Regions from separate parts of the Pseudoalteromonas sp. NJ631 genome, predicted to be linked through region 1. Evidence: predicted binding sites of a transcription regulator. Region 1 holds the regulator's gene; the other holds the start of a gene.
The links. The regulator FliA, encoded in region 1, starts transcription of late flagellar genes. The targets are predictions, from matches to a motif close to CTAAAGNTNNNNNNNNNNNNGCCGATA.
Positions count from the first base shown of each region.

Region 2: the regulator FliA is predicted to act here: its motif matches at 2,990-3,016, upstream of pomA (flagellar motor protein PomA).

Region 1 is NZ_AKXJ01000007.1:90,256-99,370, forward strand. Features, by position in the region: gene A587_RS0113590 (chemotaxis protein CheA) at 1-1,014, opposite strand, end outside; gene A587_RS0113595 (protein phosphatase CheZ) at 1,028-1,804, opposite strand; gene cheY (chemotaxis response regulator CheY) at 1,824-2,207, opposite strand; gene A587_RS0113605 (RNA polymerase sigma factor FliA) at 2,250-2,984, opposite strand; gene A587_RS0113610 (MinD/ParA family protein) at 2,987-3,847, opposite strand; gene flhF (flagellar biosynthesis protein FlhF) at 3,840-5,315, opposite strand; gene flhA (flagellar biosynthesis protein FlhA) at 5,335-7,437, opposite strand; gene flhB (flagellar biosynthesis protein FlhB) at 7,521-8,651, opposite strand; gene fliR (flagellar biosynthetic protein FliR) at 8,661-9,115, opposite strand, start outside.
Region 2 is NZ_AKXJ01000001.1:607,862-616,976, forward strand. Features, by position in the region: gene A587_RS0102915 (aromatic amino acid transport family protein) at 1-486, shown strand, start outside; gene A587_RS0102920 (hypothetical protein) at 544-1,065, opposite strand; gene A587_RS0102930 (flagellar motor protein MotB) at 1,235-2,164, opposite strand; gene pomA (flagellar motor protein PomA) at 2,167-2,934, opposite strand; gene xseB (exodeoxyribonuclease VII small subunit) at 3,169-3,408, shown strand; gene ispA ((2E,6E)-farnesyl diphosphate synthase) at 3,408-4,307, shown strand; gene dxs (1-deoxy-D-xylulose-5-phosphate synthase) at 4,474-6,339, shown strand; gene A587_RS0102955 (ligand-binding sensor domain-containing diguanylate cyclase) at 6,444-9,115, opposite strand, start outside.

The DNA.
Region 1 (9,115 bases):
TGGCTCTTTTTGCGGTGCAGGAGTCGCAGGCTTAGCTTCAACTTTAGGCGCAGGCTTCGGAGCGGGTTTCGGCGCTGGTGCGGCTTTAACAGGCTCAGGTTGAGCAGGTTTAGTCTCTGAAACCTCTACTGGCAATTCATCTACCGCTTTAGGTGCACTGCCTTTACCATGAAGCTCGTCCAGCAAAGCTTCAAACTCATCGTCGGTAATTTCTTCGTCGCCAGTAGACCCACTTGGGGCTGCTGGTGAGGTTGATTTAGCCTTAGGTTCACTCGCTTCTGGGACAACAGCATCTTCCGCATTTGGTGCTCCACCGAATTTACCAACACCATGAAGTTCATCTAAGAGGTTATCGAATTCGTCATCGGTGATATCACCATCATCTGCGGTTGATACAGCTTCAGGTTTAGTTGCAGGAGCAACAGCAGGCGCATTACCTGAACCGTGCAATTCATCTAAAAGATTTTCAAATTCTTCTTCTGTTATCTCATCGATGCTAGAACCGCTATCATCGCCTGAATCAACATCAGCGTCGAATAAAATATCATCCGCACTTAAATCTGGCACCACAGGTTCTGGCTCAGAAGCAAGTTCGTCAATCACTTCACTGACTTCGTCTTCAGATGCAGGCTGGCTAAGTTTGTGGAGTGTTTCAAGCAACACTGGATCGGCCGCTTCTGGTTCCTCACGGTTTTGAATACAAGCGAACATTTCGTTGATCGTATCCAAAGATTGCAAAATAACATCCATCAGTTCGGAAGTTACTTTTCGTTGCCCTTGTCGTAGTACATCAAACACGTTCTCCGCACCGTGACAGGCATCGACCAGTTCGGTCATACCGAGGAAGCCAGCTCCACCTTTTACGGTATGGAAGCCACGGAAAATCGCATTGAGAAGTTCTTTATCTTCAGGATTATTTTCTAGTTCAACAAGCTGTTCAGATAACAGTTCTAATATTTCGCCTGCTTCAACAAGAAAGTCCTGCAAGATATCTTCATCGACTTCAAAGCTCATACACACTCTCCAACTAGAAGCCTAAACTAGATAGCAAGTCATCGACTTCGTCTTGACCAGAAACCACGTCATCTCGCGATTCAGCGTCAATAATTGGACCTTCAGGTCCAGACAATTCATCACTGATAGTCTCAGTTGTTTTTATTTCGTTTTCATTCGCTTTCACAGCAGTTGAAGGCGCTTCATCTGAAGTACCAAAAACAGTCAGGAGGTGAATGAGACTATCTTCTACTTCTCTCACAAGCTCAATGACGCGCCGAATAACCTGCCCAGTCAAATCCTGATAGTCCTGAGCCATCAGCACATTAGTCATTAAACCTTGTAATTCGTCTGTACGTGTCTTTGAAGTCTGCATAAAGCTGTCGAGATCATGACACAGAGATTTAAACTCACCGAGTTGAATGTCTCTGCTCATCAATCGATCCCAAGTGGGCTTTATTTGCGCTAACTCATCCGCTAGATTCTGCGCAAGAGGTAAGCTTTCTTCGACCGCGTCCATCGTTTTATTAGCAGCGCTTTCTGTCATTTCCATAACATAATTAAGACGCTGCTTGGCGTCAGGTATAGCCTCTGTCGTGAGATCTGAGAGTCGAGTATCGAGCTCAAAGTTCTTCAAGGACTCGTGTAATTGGCGAGTTAGCTTTCCAACTTCTGCAAATAACTCCGATTGCTCTTTGTTAGCAGCTTCTAAAATCAGCTGGTCAGCTTTTTCTTGTTCACCTTGTTCTAGAAGCTCAACAAGTTGCTTAGCTTGTTCAAGTGTAATTTGAGGCGCAGCATTTACAGACATAGGCCATATCCCCTTGCTGTTAGCCTAGTCGCTCAAATACTTTTTCAAGCTTAGTTTTGAGCGTACCCGCAGTAAACGGCTTAACAATATATCCGTTCACCCCTGCTTGCGCTGCTGCAACAATTTGTTCTTTTTTCGCTTCTGCGGTAACCATCAACACTGGAATGTGCTTAAGCTTTTCATCTGCGCGTATTGCACGAAGCAGATCAATACCTTGCATGCCCGGCATGTTCCAATCAGTTACTACAAAGTCAAACTCCTGATTTTGTAGCATCGGAAGTGCTGTACTACCATCATCAGCTTCTTGAACATTGGTAAAGCCTAAATCTCTTAATAGGTTTTTGATTATTCTTCTCATAGTAGAGAAATCATCAACCACGAGAATCTTCATGTTCTTATCCAAAACTTCCTCCAGTGAGGTTCGAACCCAACTATTTTATGTACTCTAATTTATCCAGTCATTGATTTTAGCTTTAAGCTTTATCATTGCCTGACCGTGAATTTGGCTTACTCGAGATTCACTGACATCAAGGATGGCACCAATCTCTTTTAAATTCATTTCGTCGTTATAGTAAAGTGATAAAACCAGAGCATCCCTTTCGGGTAACGCTTTGATAGCATTTACTAAAGACTCGTTAAAACGTTCATTTTTAACGTTATTAAACGGTTTGTCTAGCGCAAAATCGCTGTTTGCTGGGGTTATCACGTCTTCATCAACCCCAAGATCCTCAATCCCGATGACTTTACTTGCATTTACATCATGTAAAATATGATGGTACTCATCTAGAGATATATCAAGTTTTTCAGCGATTTCAGTGTCTTTTGGTTCTCGACCAAGGAGAGATTCGAGCTCAGATATAGCTTCTGCAACCATTCGGCTATTTTTGTGAACAGAACGAGGCGCCCAGTCACCACGACGGATTTCATCCAGCATTGCGCCTCGAATACGGATCCCCGCAAAGGTCTCGAAACTAGCACCTTTAGTTGCATCGAAATTTTTAGACGCTTCAATCAACCCAATCATACCTGACTGGATCAGATCGTCGAGTTGCACACTTGCCGGAAGTCGAGCAATCAGGTGGCACGCCACTTTTTTGACAAGTGGAGCATGCCGTTCAACCACCTTATGAATGTGGTCTGAAGTTTGATATCCCGCAGCTCTATTGACCGGAGAAGCCATAATCACCCGTTTACAAGTTGTTCAATGAAAAATTCTAGATGACCGGAAGGTTGATGCGGAATTGGCCATTTCACTGCCTTAGCGGCAAGTCCCTTAATCGCAATCGCCGCAGGAGAACTCGGAAATAAATCCACGATAGCTCTTTGTCTGCGAGAAGATTTACGCATGTTTTCGTCAAACGGTACGGTGGCCACTAATTCCAGTGCTACATCAAGAAAACGGTCTGTAACTTTTGAAAGTTTAGCAAATAATTCTTGCCCTTCACGCATACTGCGGACCATATTGGCAACAATTTTAAAACGATAGACCCCATGCTCTCTGCTCAAAACTTTGATCAACGCGTAAGCATCTGTAATAGAAGTCGGTTCATCACACACCACAACCATCACATCTTGTGCAGCTCGAGAGAAGCTCAGAACCATATCTGAGATACCAGCTGCGGTATCAACAATTAATACATCAAATTGCGTGTTAAGCTCGCTAAATGCACGAATAAGTCCTGCATGCTCTGCGGGAGTCAGCTCTACCATACTTTGAGAGCCTGAAGTCGCCGGTACAATTTTAATTCCAGCGGGACCTTCTACGAGAATCTCATCTAGTTCACATTCACCCGACAACACGTGCGACAGGTTTTTTTCTACCCTTAGACCTAACATCACATCACAGTTTGCCAAGCCCAAGTCCGCATCTAAAACGAGAACTCGCTGTCCTTGTTGGCCCATAGCGATGGCAGTATTGAGCGAGACGTTGGTTTTACCCACCCCACCTTTTCCACCGGTCACGGCTATTACTTTTACACCCTGGTTGCTATTTTGACTCATTCTACGCAGGCCACTTGCTTGATCTAAAACTGTGTTAATCATACATTCCTACTGACTCTGACGCTACAGGTACACGTCGAGAGTGCTGTGCTTTTATTCTTTTTAAATACAATTGCTCAGCCTTTTTTACTAGCTTTTGAGCATTTGCTACGCGAATGTCTTCTGGCACTCGCTGACCGTTGGTAAGATACCCTATTGGCAAGCGATTTTGAATCGCTATGCTAATTATCTCACCTAAACTTAGACTTTCATCAAGTTTTGTGAAAATACAGCCACTTAAATTTACTTTTTTGAAGTGTCTTACTGTTTCTTGTAACACATTCATTTGTGCTGTCGCACTTAATACTAAATAGCTGCGAATATCTACTCTCGCGCTACGCATAAGTGTATTTAACTGTTCAGTTAAGCGCAAATCTCTTTGACTCATTCCCGCTGTATCTATTAATACTAGACGCTTATTGCGTAAATGATAAAGCACTTCTGCAAGTTCATTTGCATCTTTAACTTGCTTAACCGGACAACCAATGATTCTACCATAGGTAGCTAACTGCTCGTAAGCGCCAATTCTATAGGTATCTGTCGTTATTAACGCCACTTTATCTGCACCGTATTTTTGTGCACCTAATGCCGCTAATTTTGCAACCGTTGTGGTTTTACCAACACCAGTTGGACCCACCATCGCAAATACTCCACCTTGGCGAAGAATATCATTGTTAGTGGTGTGCATTTGGTTGATCACCATGTTTAACAATGCATTCCAGGCTTCTTTACGAGACACATCATCAGGGATAAAGCATGCCATTTGCTCAGCGACATCTTTGTCTATGCCCATTCCTTCCAGACGGTCAACAAGACACGCACGGGTTGGATCGCGACGAGCCATTTCTTGTTTCATTAGACCAGATACTTGATGTTCAAGTAATTGACGAATAGCGTTCATTTCTTCGCGCATTGCACTCATTTCGTCAGGCTTGGCATTTAACTCGGGTAAATCATCACCAAAACCGTTGTCTAACTCATCCGACTCGCCCCAATTCTGTGGCTGCTCAAATGCATCATCATCAAAGTCAAAAGATTGGCGACGAGCTTGCTGTGGCTTCGCTTGGTGCGCCGGCGCAGCAGTTTGTGTTTTACGTTGGCTGCTTAACATTTGCTCTGTATCAATCCCCGACTGGGAGAACATAGAAGCAAGTTCTGGTGAGCGTGGGCGCGGTGCCTGACGCTCTAGCAATGCCGCTAAGCTATCGGCAACTTGCGCTTGTTTTGCTGGCTGTGCTTGGCGAGGCTCTGGACGGACAAAGCGGGTCGGAGCCTCGTTTGAGGCAGTCGCACGGGCAGCTGGAGCTTGCTTAACAGGTGCAGCGGCACGGTCATTATCAACTGCTGCGACGATTTCAACACCATCTGCTAACTTTTTGTTAGACATAATGACAGCATCTGCACCAAGCTCTTCTTTTACTTCATTTAAAGCCGTACGCATATCTTTTGCGAAGAAACGTTTAATTTTCATGTTACAGCCCCTTTATCCTCTATTGTCCAACCGAGCTCACTATCTTAATTTGTCTTTCTTCCGGCACTTCTTGATATGACATCACTCTAAGACCTGGAATCGTATGTTTAACAAATCGAGACAGCACACTTCTTAACATACCTGAGGTTAATAAGATGGAAGGTTCCCCTAGCATTTCTTGGTTGTGATGTGCTTCTCTTAATGATTCTTGAAGCCTCTCAGCCAAGCCAGGTTCAATACCTGCCCCCTCATCACCTGCGTTCTGAAGTGACTGATGCAACATCTGTTCCAACTCAGGCGCCAATGTTATGACAGGAATTTCTTCTTCGCTTCCAACGGCATCTTGAACAATCAATCTGCGTAATGAAATTCTTACCGCAGCCGTTAACACATCAGGGTCTTGGCTCCGTGGGCCGTACTCAACTAAGGTTTGTACAATCGAGCGCATATCTCGAATCGCAACGCCCTCATTAAGCAGATTTTGAAGCACTTTTACCACGGTAGTGAGTGGTAAAATATCAGGCACTAAGCCTTCAACTAATCTAGGGTGACTTTTCGCAAGCATATCTAATAGGTTTTGTACTTCTTCATGGCCAAGCAATAGTGATGCATTATTCGTCAATAATTGACTGATATGTGTCGCAACCACAGTTGCAGCATCTACTACTGTATAGCCAAGCGAATGCGCCTCATCTTTTTGGTCTGGCTTAATCCATACCGCATCTAGGCCAAATGCAGGATCTTTAGTTTCTATGCCTTTAATCGGCCCAAACACCTGCCCTGGATTAATTGCAAGTTCGTCGCCATGCTTCAACTCACCGGTTCCTGAGCCAACTCCCATTAAAGTAATATTGTATGCATTTGGATCTAGTTCTAGGTTATCGCGAATATGTACTGGCGGTACTAAAAAGCCCAGTTCCTGAGATAGCTTTTTACGCACCCCTTTAATACGACTGAGAAGCTCCCCGCCTTGGGCTTGGTCAACTAGAGGAATTAGGCGATAACCAACCTCTAAACCAATCACATCAACAGGTTGTACATCATCCCAACCAAGCTCTTTTTGATCTTGTTGATGACCTCCTTTGGCAGCAGGTCCTTTGGCAGCTTGTTCTGCCTTTTCGATTTCCGCCTTTTTCTTTTGCTGGCTTGTGTAATAGGCTATATAGCCAAGTAATACGCCTAAACCTAGGAAGGCAACATGTGGCATGCCTGGAACGAGTCCCATGGTGATCAAAATACCTGAAGCAATAGCTAGCGATTTTTCATTACCCAGTTGGCTTTTAAACTGATCGCCCATGTTGTGCGATTCATTTTGACGCGTTACGACAATTGCAGTACCAATTGAGAGTAAAAGAGAAGGAATTTGCGCGACCAGACCGTCACCAATCGTCAGCATGGTATATACTTCCATCGCGTGGCCAAAGCTTAAATCATGCTGGATCATCCCAACGAAAAGGCCACCTATTATATTAATGGCGAGGATCACGATACCTGCAATAGCATCACCTTTAACGAATTTACTTGCACCGTCCATTGACCCATAAAAGTCGGCTTCTCGAGTCACTTCTTCACGACGAGCCCGGGCGTCATCTGCAGAGATAAAACCGGCATTTAAGTCCGCATCAATGGCCATCTGCTTACCCGGCATAGCATCAAGGGTGAAACGCGCAGACACCTCTGAAATACGACCCGCACCTTTGGTAATTACGACAAAGTTAATAATAATAAGGATAAGGAATACAACTAAACCGACGGCGTAGTTGCCACCAATAACAACACTACCAAAGGCTTCGATCACCTTACCTGCCGCATCACCACCATTATGACCTTCAAGTAATACGACGCGAGTACTCGCTACGTTTAATGCCAATCGCATGATAGTCGCGATCAGTAGTACCGCCGGAAACATACCAAATTCGAGTGGCTTCAAGGTATAAACAGTCACCAATAGCACCACTAGTGCCAATGCAATGTTGAAGGAAAATAGAATATCAAGCAAAAAAGGAGGTAACGGTAGAATAACCATGCCAAGTGCTGCAAGCACCAACAATGGAGTACCCACACCTTTAGCATATTCTTTTTTATCTCGATTGAGTTGTTGTAAAACTGCTTTAAATTCCATAACTTAACACAAGCAAAAAATTGACACATAGCAACAAATGCAATATGCGTTCCAATTAATAGCTTATTTTTATGAGGGCAATTTTAATGCTTCAAATCGTCTGGGATTGGTAAATCTCGAGTAAGTGCAACGGGTCTTTTCCCTTTGCCTTTTTGGAAACGATTCAACTGAAATACATAAGCAAGTACCTGTGCAACCGCGGTAAACAATTGTTCAGGGATTTGGTCACCCACTTCAGTGGTGTGGTAAAGCGAACGAGTCAATACGGGTGATTCCACTATCGGCACTTCATTCCCTTTGGCTATTTTTCTAATTTGCATCGCAAGTTCATCAACCCCTTTTGCGATAACAATAGGCGCCCCCGCCCTTTCAGTATCATATTTAAGCGCAACCGAATAGTGAGTAGGGTTGGTCACAACAACATCGGCATCGGGTACATCTTGCATCATACGTCTTTGCGACATTTCTCTTTGTGTTCGGCGGATCCGCGCTTTTATTTGAGGATCACCTTCTGAGTTTTTATATTCATCCTTGACTTCTTGTAGCGTCATTTTAAGCTGTTTATGATGATTATAGCTTTGATAGGGCGCATCAATTGCGGAGATCACAATCATAGTGCAACTAAGCGCTAAAAACATCCACGCAATGATTTCTAACGCATGTTCTATACTCGAAGGGATTTGTTCAATACTCAAGTGTAATATTTCGTTAAAATACATATTGATAAGCAAGATTGCAAAGCCTGCAACTAATACAAACTTAAGAACTGACTTCAATAACTCAATGGCCGCTTGTGGGCCCAACATTCGCTTCAGTCCCTTCATAGGTGACATTTTACTTGCTTTAGGTGCGGCCGCTTGCCAAGAAAAGTTAAAGCCACCGAGTAACGTATTCCCCACTATTCCGGCAATTGCGATAATAAATACGAACATAGCCATTGGGAATAACAGCTCAGCGCCAATATCCCCCCACACAGCAAACATTTTGGTTGTATCGTAGGTTTCATTGCGATTAAGCGACAACATTCGCCCCATCACGTTGTAAAGCGCTTTCCCTATACCAGGACCATACATTAGTAAAGCGATAGCAGAAAACAACAAGACAAACGTAGTCCCCAACTCCTTTGAACGGGCTACCTGGCCTTTACTCCTCGCATCACTTATCTTCTTGGAGGTGGGTTCTTCGGTGCGTTCTTGACCTGAATCTTCTGCCATTTCAAACTCCTATACCGTGCAACCAATTAAGTCGCACATCAGCTCCGTCATTTTGAGCCATTGAAACTCAAATTGAGCTAAGAAGTTACCCAATGTCGCCCAAATAATGGTAAGCCCTGCAACTAAGGTAAAAGCAAACCCTACAGAGAAAATATTCATCTGAGGTGCAGCTCTGGTCATGATCCCAAACGAGATATTGATAACCAACATTGCCGTTAACGGAGCTAACGCAAGAGCAAGAGCCGTAGAAAACATCCAGCCTCCCCAATTAACGATTCTCCAGAAATTATCTACCGCCCACCAATTACCTGCAATGGGAAAGCTTTCGAAGCTATACACTACCATTTGTATCATCATCAGGTGACCGTTATAAACAAAAAACAGTAATGTCGCTAATATTAAATAGAACTGACCAACTGCTGGGACACTTAATCCATTGGCAGGGTCAACAACAGATGCGAAAC
Region 2 (9,115 bases), on a different contig from region 1:
GTTATGGGTCAAGAGAGCTTAATGGCAAGTGAGGGACTGCCGGGTTTTGTCACCAGTATTTCGTCTATCGCACACAACGACAACGTACAATTATTTGTGACGGTTTTTGCAGATCTTGCTCTGGCGACTTCATTCTTAGGTGTTAGTCTCGGCTTATTCGACTTTTTTGCTGATGCCTTTAAAAAGCAAGATACTAAGAAAGACCGTATAAAAACGGCGTTCATTACCTTTTTACCACCGCTTGGCTTTGCCCTCTTTTATCCAAAGGGCTTTATTATGGCACTGGGGTATGCAGCGATTGCGCTCGTGGTGTTAGCGGTATTTCTACCAGTTGCTATGGTATGGAAACAGAGAAAAGTTAGAGGTAATGATGGATATCAGGTTAAAGGTGGTACGCTTGGACTAGGACTTGCCGCCATTTTTGGTGTGATGATCATCACCTCTCAGCTAATGCAAATGGCTGGCCTTATTCCTAGTTTAGGGTAATAGCAACAGCAAATTAATCTGAGCCTTGGGTAAGGCATTAATTATCCGAGGCTCAGATTAACTAGTAGTTTCTGCTAGACTATTTTCCCTAGCCAGTCTCGCTTCTTTTCTATCTTGCATTACTTTCCAAAAGGTAAACACTGGCACAAATGCTAAACACAGAGTAGCCACATTAACCATAGGAATAATTGTAGGGTACAGGTAAGTTGAATAAGAGAGATCCATAAAATGTCTGTCGACAAGTCTAAAAAACTGTAACAGCGGAGCTGGAATAATGATTATTTGGGCAAGAATACTTTGCCAAAGATACATCTTATCTTTAACAGCCCAGTAAGCAATAATTGCCATGAAGACAATGTCTGAAAGGGCCCAATAGATATACCGATAAACTTTATCAGGATCAGCCGCCCTAATATAATCAGAATTCAGAATTCCCAAGACATAAAACAACGCAATTAGAGTTGCATATCTTAACGCTTTTATATCACGAACTGCGAGACATAAAATAACCGCGATAAAAGATACCCAAACGCTATGCTCAAAAAAGAAGAGCCTAACAGGCTCCCACGCGGACCACATAATTAATTACTTTGTTACACTTGGCTTTTTTTCAGCTTCATCATCGCCGCCAGAGCCGTTATCACCTGGTAATCTATAATTTTTAATGTTCATCATTTTATCCTTATCGAGAGTTTGTAGAGCAGCTAGAACTTTAGCGAATTCCCTGTAATTTGGCAATAAACTGTAATTAATTTTGCCTCACTTCAATAGGGTCTGACTCTTTAGGTTTACCCTGTAAAATTGAGATTTCAACACGTCTATTGCGGCGTCTATCAGCATCGCTGTCATTGGGAACAAGTGGTCTGGTGTCTGCGTGACCAACCACGACCATTCTATTCTTATCAAAACCACGGACGCGCTCCATCACAGTCGCAACAGCGACCGCTCTCGTCGCCGATAAATCCCAGTTATTAGAGTAAAGTTCGTTAGTGACTCTAAAATCGTCTGTGTGACCCGAGACAGTAATTTCACCGGGTACATCTTTGAGTAGTTCTGCAATTTCGGCAATCACTGGTTCAAATTTAGGTTGTAAAAACGCACTACCTGCTGGGAAAGAACCATTCTCTTGGATACGAATAATGATTTGCTGCCCTAGAGACTCAAGCTCAATCGCACCATCCATTATTTGCTTTTCTAGCTGCTGCGCAATCTTTTTAACAAGCTCATTAACTTGTTCTTGATCTGCGGATGCGATTGCTTGCGTTGACGCCATTTCCTGAGCTGTACTGGCTGACTCACCACCACGCTTATTGCCCCGCTGCTCTTGCCGACCACCCGCAGACGATTCATCACCGGCCTGAAATTCAAGCATCTGTTGCGTCATTTCTACGGTTTGCTGTTGGATAGTTTCAATTGGTGTTGGCTCTGGCTTACCAGGAGTAAATTCCATCGCGATAACACTGGTACCTTTTGGGATATCCTTTACTTCTATTTTGTTTTGCACACCAAAAGCAAACTTCATCGACCCGGCAATTTGCTTAAACTTCAGCACGTCCATTTCAGAAAATGCCAGTAGCAGTACAAAGAAGCACATCAGTAATGACATCAGATCAGCAAATGTCCCCATCCAGGCGGGAAGACCTGGAGGAGGACATTTACATTCTTTCTCATCTGACATGGTTATTCCTCAGCCTCAGCGCCACGTTTAGATTCAGGCAAATAATTTTTCAAAATGCCTTCAATAACTTTCGGGTTTTGGCCATCCTGAATACCTAAGACAGCATCTAAGATGAGCCGCTGATTTCGCTCTTCTTCATCTTTACGAAGCTCAAGCTTAACCTGAATAGGGATCGCAACCACGTTAGCTAAAAACGCACCATACAAAGTTGTTAAAAGTGCAACAGCCATAGCAGGTCCAATTGCTTTTGGGTCGTCCATGTTAGACAACATAGCTACCAAGCCGATGAGTGTTCCGATCATCCCCATCGCAGGCGCAATATCCGCGAGGGATTTAAATAAACCCGCGCCTAGTTCATGTCTTGAAGACGTTAGGGAAATGTCTTTTTGCAGTGTGGCACGTACAACATCAGCGTCATGGCCGTCGACTAACATATCAACGCCTTTACGCATAAATTGGTTGGGAATTTCAGCTTCTTCTAACGCTAAGAAACCACCTTTACGCGCAGAATCAGCAAGCTCAACGGCTTTTTCAATCAGCTCTTCAGGGGTTTCAATCTTAAACATGAAGGCCTTGCCGGCCACTTTACCAATGCCGAAAAATTGTCCAAGCGTAAAGTTAGACAATACGATAAAAATTGAACCACCAAATACGATAACGACGGAAGGCGTGTTATAGAACATAGCGATCTGGCCATCACTACTCAGTACCATCGACATTACAATCAAACCTATGGCACCCAGGATCCCTATTACCGTTGCTAAATCCACATGTCCTCCGAGGGAAGTTATTTGTGATAAATCACGCAGTTATTATTGTTTGAGTTATCGGCAAGTTTCTCTACAACTTAACACTATTATATTAAAAAGTGTTTAAAATGCGAGTTTATAGCAGATCTTGTAATGCCGATACTCCGTCAGATCAAAAAGTCTCTGGTTTTTTTGACCTTGGCGCGCAATCCCCCTAAAATTGCCACACTTTTACTTTACGGGTCAGTGTGACATATGGCAGTAAAAAAACCTGATAATTTGAGCTTTGAAGAGGCCATGCAAGAGTTGGAACAAATCGTTGCAGACATGGAAAACGGTAGCTTACCTCTGGATCAAGCACTTAAACAATTTGAGCGTGGGATAAAGCTCGCAAAAGCTTCAAACCAAAAACTTCAGCAAGCTGAGCAGCAGGTCGCTATTTTAATGGGCGAAGATGAGCAAGCGCAATTACAGCCATTTGAAAACGAAGCCTAATGTCAGCAAAATTACAAGAAAAACTCCTGTCAGCTAAGACTCGTGTAGAAACCACCGTTTTACACTATTTTGATAATGTGATTGATACTGAAGAAAATATCAAATCCGCAACGCGCTACAGTATAGAAAATGGTGGTAAACGCTTGCGACCATTCTTGGTGTACTGCACTGGTGAATTGTTTGGTGCGGCTTCAGGAGACTTAGACAAGGCCGCTGCTGCAATAGAGTGTGTTCATAGCTATTCGTTGGTGCACGATGATTTACCCGCGATGGATGATGATGAACTTAGGCGCGGCCGTCCAACTTGTCACATCCAATTTGACGAGGCGACTGCTATTTTGGCTGGTGACGCTCTGCAAACGCTGGCTTTTGAGCTGTTAAGTGAGCATCAATTCGCAGTAAACCACCATGCACAAATAAAAATGATTTCCGCGCTAGCTAAAGCATCAGGTCTACAAGGCATGGTTGGTGGCCAAGCACTTGATATAGCGGCTACTGATCGTTCGATTACCATAGACGAACTTGAACGTATTCATAAGCTAAAAACAGGTGCACTGCTAAGCTGTGCTGTGGAGCTTGGGATCTTATGCGGCAACCCAGAGCAAGTTACCGAGCAAGCATGTAATGCAATACGCACTTATGGTCGTGCAATAGGCCTTGCATTCCAAGTCAGAGATGACATTCTTGATGTAGAAGGTGACACGGCGGTGCTTGGTAAGCCACAAGGTTCTGACATAGAACATAATAAGTCTACCTACCCTGCATTGTTAGGCTTAGAACAAGCAAAAGAAAAAGCCGAACAGTTGATAGATGAAGCACTGGATGCGCTTACGAAAATAGATGGTGACACAGAAATACTTGCAGATTTAGCAAAATACATCATAGATCGAGAATATTAAGCTGACGTATAAAATAACTACGCCAAGCTAAGAAAATATTCACAAGTACTTTGTAAATACTGGCTAACATAATATTATGACCAGTTGGTGACGAATTTTAATAATTATGAAGTGAGCTGCGCGAGTAAGTACTCAGCAAAGACTCACTAGGACTCTGATAAATACCATGAAACTTGATAGTAGCAAGTATCCTTTACTCGCGTTAATTGACGACCCAAGTCAACTTCGTCAATTACCCCAGCATAAGTTATCTGCGTTAAGTGATGAATTACGAGAGTATTTGCTAAACTCAGTCTCTCAAAGCAGCGGTCACTTAGCTTCAGGTCTTGGCACGGTCGAACTGACCGTTGCATTGCATTACGTCTACAACACACCACAGGATAGATTGGTGTGGGACGTAGGTCATCAGGCTTATCCCCATAAGATCCTAACAGGCCGCCGTGACCAGATGCATACTATTCGCCAGAAAGATGGGCTACACCCTTTCCCATATCGAGAGGAAAGCCAATACGATACCTTTAGTGTTGGTCACTCAAGCACCTCAATTTCTGCAGCGCTCGCAATGGCTATTGCCGCTGAAAGAGAGGCAATAGGCCGTAAAACTGTTGCTATTATTGGTGATGGCGCAATGACTGCTGGTATGGCGTTTGAAGCCATGAACCACGCGGGAGATGTTAATCCGGACATGCTCGTGATCTTGAATGACAACGAAATGTCTATCTCGGAAAACGTTGGCGCACTTACAAACCATTTCGCTAAGATCCTCTCTGGTAGCTTCTATACCAATATTCGTGAAGGCAGCAAAAAGCTGTTAGCTGGTGTGCCACCAGTTAAAGAACTTGCTGGCAGAATGGAAGAACATTTAAAAGGGATGATAATCCCAGGCACTTTCTTTGAAGAGCTTGGCTTTAACTATATTGGCCCAATTGATGGACATGATGTTGGCACCCTAGTTGATACGCTGCGTAATATGCGTAACCTTAAGGGGCCACAGTTATTGCATGTTAAAACGCAAAAAGGGAAAGGCTATAAGCCTGCAGAGGCGGATCCTATTGGCTACCATGGCGTACCAAAGTTTGATCCAACCGTGCACAGCTTACCCAAATCAAAACCCAGCGCACCGACCTTTTCAAAAGTATTTGGTGACTGGCTCTGTGATATGGCCGCACAAGATAATAAGCTGATGGCTATTACACCTGCAATGCGTGAAGGTTCTGGTATGGTGCGCTTCTCTAAAGAGTACCCGACTCAGTATTTTGATGTTGCGATTGCTGAGCAACATGCTGTTACGCTTGGTGCTGGCTTTGCCTGTGAGGGCTTGAATCCTATTGTCGCTATTTATTCAAGCTTTTTACAACGTGCTTATGACCAATTAATTCATGATGTTGCACTACAAAATCTGCCAGTACTTTTTGCTATTGACCGCGCAGGTGTCGTTGGTGCCGATGGTGAAACACACCAAGGGGCTTATGATCTAAGCTTTTTGCGCTGCATTCCTAATATGGTGATCATGGCACCAAGCGACCTCAATGAATGTCGTCAAATGCTCTATACCGGTCACCGCCTAGATAGGCCAGCTGCGGTAAGATACCCTAGGGGCAGTGCGGGAAGCGCAGAGATTAGTGCAGAAATGAGCGAACTGGAAATTGGTAAGGGCAAGGTAGTAAGAGAAGGTGAAAAGCTGGCTATTTTAAGCTTTGGTACATTGCTTGAAAACGCTCAAACCGTTGCCGCAGAGCTAAATGCTACACTAGTTGATATGCGCTTTGTAAAACCTTTAGATACCGCACTTATCGAAGAGTTAGTGGTAACTCACGAGCGCTTTGTAACACTTGAAGACAACGCGATTGCTGGTGGTGCAGGTTCAGCTGTGAGCGAATATCTATTAGCCCAAGGCCATCTAAAGCCAATCAAACTACTCGGCCTACCTGATGAGTTTATTAAGCATGGTTCACAAACTGAGATCCACGCCGAACTGGGTTTAAACAGCGAAGGAATAAGTCAGCAAATTAAGGCCTGGCTAAATCCATAGTCTTGACTTTGAGCTGTTCTAAAAAAGGCTTCCATTTGGAAGCCTTTTTTATGTTCTTGTCCCATCCTAAACAAGGTTGACAGTTTAAGCGCTAGTGATGAGTATTACCTCATCCACACTCTCACTTCCGCAAGTCCATTGCTTTGCAAAAGTTGTAACTGAGACTCTATGTTCGCGCTTTGCTCAAATTCGAATGCATCCAATTGATCGTCAAAGATGATTGTCGCAGCACCATCACCGCCACGTTGTTTGACCTGATGCAATGCGATATCAGCTAAGTTCACAGATGATTCCCAGCCAATGACCTTACCACCTAGTAGTGGCAATGGATAATATGACCATCCCATCGACACCGTTAATTTAGTCGTTTTACCATTCGGTAAGCGGTAATCCGTTTCAGCAATCGCCTTACATAAGTCGCTGACGTACTCTTCGATATAGTCTCTGCTAAAGTCACGTAGCAGTAATAGGAATTCATCACCGCTCCAACGGACGACATAATCAGAACCTTGCGTTCGTGTATTGAGTAACGTTGCTAATTGCTGCAAACAGCTATCACCGCCAATTGGACCATAAGAATCATTAATTTTGCTAAAATCATCAATGTTCATAATCATCAATACCAAACTCTTATTTTGAGCCTGTAGTGACTGCGCATTGCGCTGATAATGCTCGACATCTTTTGGTAACTGATCAAAGAGGAAGCGACGACTACGTAGCCCCGTCAATTCATCTGAGTGACTTACAAGCTTAAGCTGAGTATTGACCTGATTGAGCTTTTCATTGGCTTTTCTGAGCTCTGTCGTACGCTCTGCTATCAACGCTTCTAGTGCGGCTTGCTTCCTTCTTTCTTGTGCTCTAAATACCCAGAAAATGAGATAGAACATAAATATAAATGCACAAGTGATAAACAGCCTAAAGTAAATCGTTTCATCAAAACGGCGCGGTAACGTAATGGATAAGTTAAGCACCTTCGCCTGCTCCCAATCTTGCCCTTGGCGCTTAACTTCTAAAACAAAGGTGAAGTTGCCTGGTGGTAAATTGGTATAAATTGCTTCGCGGCGAGATTGAGCATCACGCCATTGCGTATCGTGCCCTTTTAGCTTGTATCTAAATTCAATACTATGCGGCGCGTAAAAATCGATTGCAGTATAATTAATGGTTAGATCACGCTCCGATGTATCAAGCTGGATCACTTGATTTAAGGATTCTGTACTAAATACTCTATCGTGGGTAGACAATGACTCTAGCCTTGGCAATAAATCCCCACCACCAAAAAGCTGGACATTTTTAGGGATCTCAACGACACCTTGTAAGCTGGGGTAAAAAATAGCAGACTCGGTTTCAACCACTGCATCATGCCCAAGCCCCGAACAACATTGGCTTGGTCTGCCATCAAGCTGCCTATCGAATGGGCTTATTACTTGTTCAACTTGCAAACTCTCTATAACGTGACCAAATTGCGCAACGGGCATGCGATATACCCCTTTCATTGTGCTCACCCAGATGAGCTGATTGCTCTTGTCATAATGCAGCGAAAATATCGATCCGTAAGGCAATCCATTTGAAGCATCAAGCTGATACCAATCACCCTCTGAGGTACGATAGAATAACCCATCGTTGAGTGAGCCAACTAAAGTCGTCACGGTATCCAAATGCAAAATACTGGTGATATAAGCGGTATCCAATGACGTTTGAGAACCGATTTTTTCGATCCCCTTATCATTGTAACGATAAGCCCCTTTGTTTGTACCAATGAAGCCGTATCGAGGGAAGTCTTCAACAAAAGTGACGAATTGGCTACCGAGAAAGGCATTATAGGCAAACGGCGTTATCCCCTTGTAATCAAGGCGATACAAGCCCCTGCCAGTACCAAACCACATCCCCCCACGATTTGAAGGGCTGAGAGAAAATACCGGATTTTGCCTGAGCTCTCGCTCATTTAACTTTTGCAGTGTGCCATCTTCGTAAATAAGCGCACCACGGTCAGTACCAAGAATGAGCTTTTCACCGATAAATTCTAAGTCGTGTATTACAGAGCGATTTAACTGAGCACTTGTGAGCACGGGTTGATAACTATCATTTAACCCAATAATTCCAAGACCTTCTCTGCTAGCTACCCACAATTGACCATTGGAGCCTTGAGTAATTGCTGAGATAGCTTGATTTGTCCGTTGGCCGATATGATGACGCTCAACCTTACCTGAGTGAGCAAGCCAAAGTCCCTCATTTAAACTAGCAAGCCAGATATTATTATCGTTATCCATAAAAATATCGGCAAACCAGATGCTCTGATCTAGTTGAATTGGCTCAACAGCTTGCCAAATGCCATTATTTTGTCGGTATAACAATCGCCCATAAGTGGAAACCCACAGGCCACCTTCCTTATCGTTAAGAAACTTATATACCGCATTGTTACCCACTTCTTGGTAACGACGTAGTACTTCATCAATATCTAGAAAATAGGCGCCCAGCTCTGATGCTAAGAACAACTTACCATCGACCCAAGCTAAGTCATGTATGATGGTTTGTGCTAACTGTTCAGGTAATGACACTTTACTTGCCAATTCAAGCCGAACCCCATCGCCAGTGCGATTGCTTGATTCGCTGATTTTAAGTAAGTGACGCTCATTTACCAACCAAATACCATCTGGCACCAGCGCCATTTTAGTCACGGAACCTACAATTTGATTGATTTGGGTAACATCTAACGTACTTTGTTCGATGTTATTAGCGGCTAACGTCAGCTTTTTCGCAGAAACATAATACAGACCAT